One region of the Priestia sp. GS2 genome, then DNA from elsewhere that is predicted to be linked to it. Evidence: riboswitches for the same ligand, from Rfam matches in the RefSeq annotation. Region 1 holds a riboswitch; the other holds the start of a gene.
What was found. A riboswitch is a leader RNA that binds a small molecule or an ion and turns the genes downstream of it on or off. The one in region 1 is predicted to bind lysine.

Region 1 (2,208 bases):
CCCCGTTTGGAACAAGTGACCTTATTTTATTTTTAAATATGTTTGTTTTTATCGTGGTTTCTTTTGTGTTTGGCTTACAAGGAGCTATCCTTTCTGCAATTGCTTACTTCATTGCTTCAAAGGTCATTCATGTCGTTGAAGTAGGACTAAGCGGTTCAAAAGCGTTTGAAATTATTACAAGTGAGCCTGTCTTAATGGTTAAAACGATTCGTGATCGACTTGGTCGAAGCGCTACATATAAAGAAGTATACGGCGGATATTCTCATGAGAAGTTCAAAGAAATTACGTGCGTCATTAACCGTTTAGAGGAAAGTAAGATGAAGGAAATTATCAACGAGATTGATCCGAACGCATTTGTGCGCGTATATGACGTTGCCGAAGTAAAGGGTGGAAACTTTAGAAAAACCAACATTCATTAAATTAATCTTTTTATTCTGTATAAAATTGGTATTATCTAGAGGTGGAAGGATTATCCAACAACCTATCCAATAAAAACCAGATTGACAGATTAGGAAGAAAGATGTAGACTTGAAACAAATTTAATAAGACCTCACTTTTAGTCAAGTGAGGTAGAGGCGCGGTATTTAACAGTCTTTAGTAGAGTTTGAGAGACGTTGAAGCTAGGGAGAAGGAAATATCGCCGAAGTGAGTAAATTGTTCTCAACGATTGCTTGCTGGGTCTGTAGTGAAGAACTGCAGGACTGTCTCGATAAGTTTACCAGCTTATTGAGTTGTGCTATCTCATCTTTTAAAAGAGAGGACTTTAGGGAACGATGAACGAAACGACCTGAGTATATCTCGGGTCGTTTTTTTATTGTCTTCAAAGCTTAAAAAGATATAAGGGGGAAACAAATTATGAAAAGAAAAGCAGGGTTTTTCTTAACATTATTGCTTTCAGCAGTCGTTTTATTAGCAGGCTGTGGGCAAAGCAGTGAGTCAGCATCAGGTTCAGGAGATGCTGATACGTTTACGGTAGGTTTAGAAGCGGGCTATCCACCATTTAACTGGACTCAGAACGACGATTCAAATGGCGCGGTTAAAATTAAAGGCAGCTCACAGTATGCAGGCGGCTACGATGTTGAAATGGCCAAGAAAATTGCTGATGGATTAGGCAAAGAGCTAGTAATTGTAAAAACTGAGTGGGATGGACTTGTACCAGCCTTAACATCAGGTAAGATTGATGCGATTGTTGCAGGAATGTCACCAACCTCAGAGCGAAAAGAAACAATCGATTTCTCTGATAACTACTATAATTCAAACTTAGTAATGGTTGTGAAAAAAGGTGGTAGGTATGAGGGAGCTACAAAAATTGCAGATTTCAAAGGTGCAAAAGTTACGGCTCAATTAAACACGTTCCACTATTCAGTAATTGATCAAATTAAAGGTGTATCAAAAGAAACAGCAATGGATAATTTCCCAGCAATGCGCGTAGCGTTAGAGTCAGGAGTTATTGATGGTTATGTATCAGAGCGACCTGAAGCAGTAAGTGCTTCAGCAGCAAACGATAATTTTGCAATGGTTGAGTTCAAAGATGGCTTTAAAACATCAGCTGATGATACAGCTGTAGCGGTAGGTCTTAAAAAAGACAGTGAACTAAAAGAAGAAATTAATAAAGCCTTAAAAGGCATTTCAGAAGACGAGCGCACTAACATTATGGATACGGCAATCAAAAATCAACCAGCAGCAAAATAATGATGACATAAAACCGGCTGTATACTGCAGTCGGTTTTGTAATGAGGTAAAGGAGGAAGAACGATGAGTTTTGAATGGATTATCACAATCATCTCAGAAAACTGGCCAATGTTCCTACGCGGAGCTGGGATGACGCTGCTAATTGCGCTAACAGGTACCGTTATTGGAGCGATTATTGGGTTGGTTGCCGGTATTGTCCGCACTGTTCCAACGCCAAAGAGCGGGCTGAAAAAAGCAGGGTTGAAGGTAACGAATTTCGTTTTATCTGTATACATTGAATTTTTCCGAGGTACGCCAATGATCGTGCAAGCAATGGTTATTTACTATGGTTCAGCGCTTGCATTTGGGTTTGATATGAACGTGATGTTAGCAGCGGTGATTGTTGTATCAATTAATACGGGAGCATATATGGCTGAGATTGTACGAGGGGGTATTATTTCAGTTGATAAGGGACAGTTCGAGGCAGCTAAAGCCATTGGGATGAATCATTATCAAACAATGATGAATGTTGTTTTG
Region 2 (2,208 bases), on a different contig from region 1:
ATTACACCTGAAACTAGAGCGGAAAGATATAAGAAATAAAAGCGGGCAAAGCCCGCTTTTTATTATTGAACTTGATAAATATCTTGCTCTTCTAATTCAAAAGCAGTATGTAATGTTTCTACCGCTTTGACCATTTCTTTATGTGGAACAACTGTTGATACTTTAATTTCAGATGTGCTTACCATTTTCACTTCAATTTCTTCCACAGCTAATACTTCAAACATATCAGCCGCAACGCCAGGATTTGAAATCATCCCCGAACCAACAATTGAAACTTTAGCTAAGCCACTTTCATGCTCCACTTTTTTATGACCAACTATGTCTTTTAATTGAGATAACACTGACAAAGTTGTATCCGTATCTTCTGTTTTAATAGAGAAAGAAATGGATAAACGGTTGTCTGACGTAACATTTTGAATAATGATATCTACATTGACATGTTCTTTTGCTAATGCTGTAAAAATGGTTGATAACGTCTGCTGCTCATTATTTAGCCCTTCAATGGTGACTCTTGAGATATTGTCTTCAAATGCGATTCCTCTTACTACTAAGTTTTGTTCCATTGATACTTCCTCCTCCACAATCGTTCCTCTTTCTGTTACTAAGCTTGACCTTACCTCTAGTGGCACCTGATAGTTTTTTGCAAACTCTACTGCTCGAGGATGCAATACGCCCGCCCCTAAATTTGCAAGCTCTAGCATTTCATCATATGAAATAGACTGCAGTTTACGAGCACCTTGTACGTAGCGAGGGTCAGTTGTAAACACTCCCGTTACGTCTGTATAAATATCGCACTTATCTGCTTTTAATGCTGCTGCTAAAGCAACGGCTGTTGTATCAGATCCGCCTCTGCCTAATGTTGTAATGCTGTTATCTTCTGACATTCCCTGAAACCCTGCTACAACCACAATATGATTTTTTTTCAAACGCTCTGCAATAGCTTGTTCATTAATCTTGGTGATGCGTGCATTTCCATGCTGAGCTTCCGTACAAATTCCTGCCTGCCACCCTGTATAGGACGTAGCTTCATAACCTTTTTCTTGCAGCGCCATTGTAAGAAGGGAAATCGTTACTTGCTCACCAGTTGTTAGTAGCATATCCATTTCTCGTTTACTTGGCTTACTTGTAATTTCCCCTGCCAATCTTACTAGTTCGTCTGTTGTTTTTCCCATTGCTGATACTACCACTATTACCTGGTTACCTCGCTGAACTTCTTGAATTACTCGATTGGCTACATTCTGAATTCGCTCGGTTGATCCAACAGAAGTACCACCAAATTTTTGAACGATTAATCCCATAAGTATTCTCACCCTTTCTTTTATTTTCAATATGATAAAGAGGCGATCTATTGCTTAAGCTCAGACAATAAAAAAAGCAATGAGATTGATATCTCATTGCTTAACGAACGAAAAGTATATAAAACGTTCAATGCCGTGAGATAGCTCTCCAAGAAACATATTCTTGACAATCCTACATTTATTCAACGCAGAACCAGCAAATGACTCTATGAGATGTCATTCACTTCGGCAAATTTCCCTTTCCACATTCGTCTTTAGAGCTCATACTCTTCAAAACGTGTACTCTTAAAATTTGCACCTCTATCTTCACTTCAGTTTAATGAAGTGTCATATGAAATTATGTTCTAGCTTATCAGAGTTTAAACTGGAATTCAATACTAATTTTTTAAGGCTTCAACAATTTGCTCTGCAACCGACCTTGGAACTCCTGCATTTTGAATCTCTTCGATTGATGCTTCTTTCATTTTTTTAACAGACCCAAACTTTTGCAATAATGCTCTTTTACGCTTTTCTCCCACTCCTGGAATATTGTCTAATACAGACTGAAAAGCAGACTTAGAACGAACTTGCCGATGAAACGTAATAGCAAAGCGGTGAACCTCATCTTGAATTCGTTGAAGCAAATAGAACTCCTGGCTGTTACGCTCAAGTGGAACAATTTCAGGAGGGTCTCCAATCATTAAGTTAGATGTTCTATGCTTTTCATCTTTTACTAACCCAGCTGTAGGAATAAGCAACCCTAGTTCATTTTCCAAAACATCTTGAACAGCTGCTAAATGACCTTTTCCACCGTCCACAATAAGTAAATCTGGTAAAGGTAAACCTTCTTTTAATACGCGCATATATCGTCTTCTTACCACTTCACGCATTGAACCATAATCATCAGGGCCTTCAACTGTTTTAATTTTAT

Region 2: it holds a riboswitch for lysine, as region 1 does, so the genes downstream of both, V2145_RS01135 (aspartate kinase) here and V2145_RS19575 (transporter substrate-binding domain-containing protein) in region 1, are expected to answer to the same signal.

The regions. Positions count from the first base shown of each region.
Region 1 covers NZ_JAZGJX010000002.1:54,861-57,068, reverse strand. Annotated here, with positions in the region: gene V2145_RS19580 (YitT family protein) at 1-419, shown strand, start outside; lysine riboswitch at 563-747, shown strand; gene V2145_RS19575 (transporter substrate-binding domain-containing protein) at 856-1,692, shown strand; gene V2145_RS19570 (amino acid ABC transporter permease) at 1,756-2,208, shown strand, end outside.
Region 2 covers NZ_JAZGJX010000001.1:219,600-221,807, reverse strand. Annotated here, with positions in the region: gene V2145_RS01140 (YslB family protein) at 1-39, shown strand, start outside; gene V2145_RS01135 (aspartate kinase) at 63-1,298, opposite strand; lysine riboswitch at 1,432-1,609, opposite strand; gene uvrC (excinuclease ABC subunit UvrC) at 1,676-2,208, opposite strand, start outside.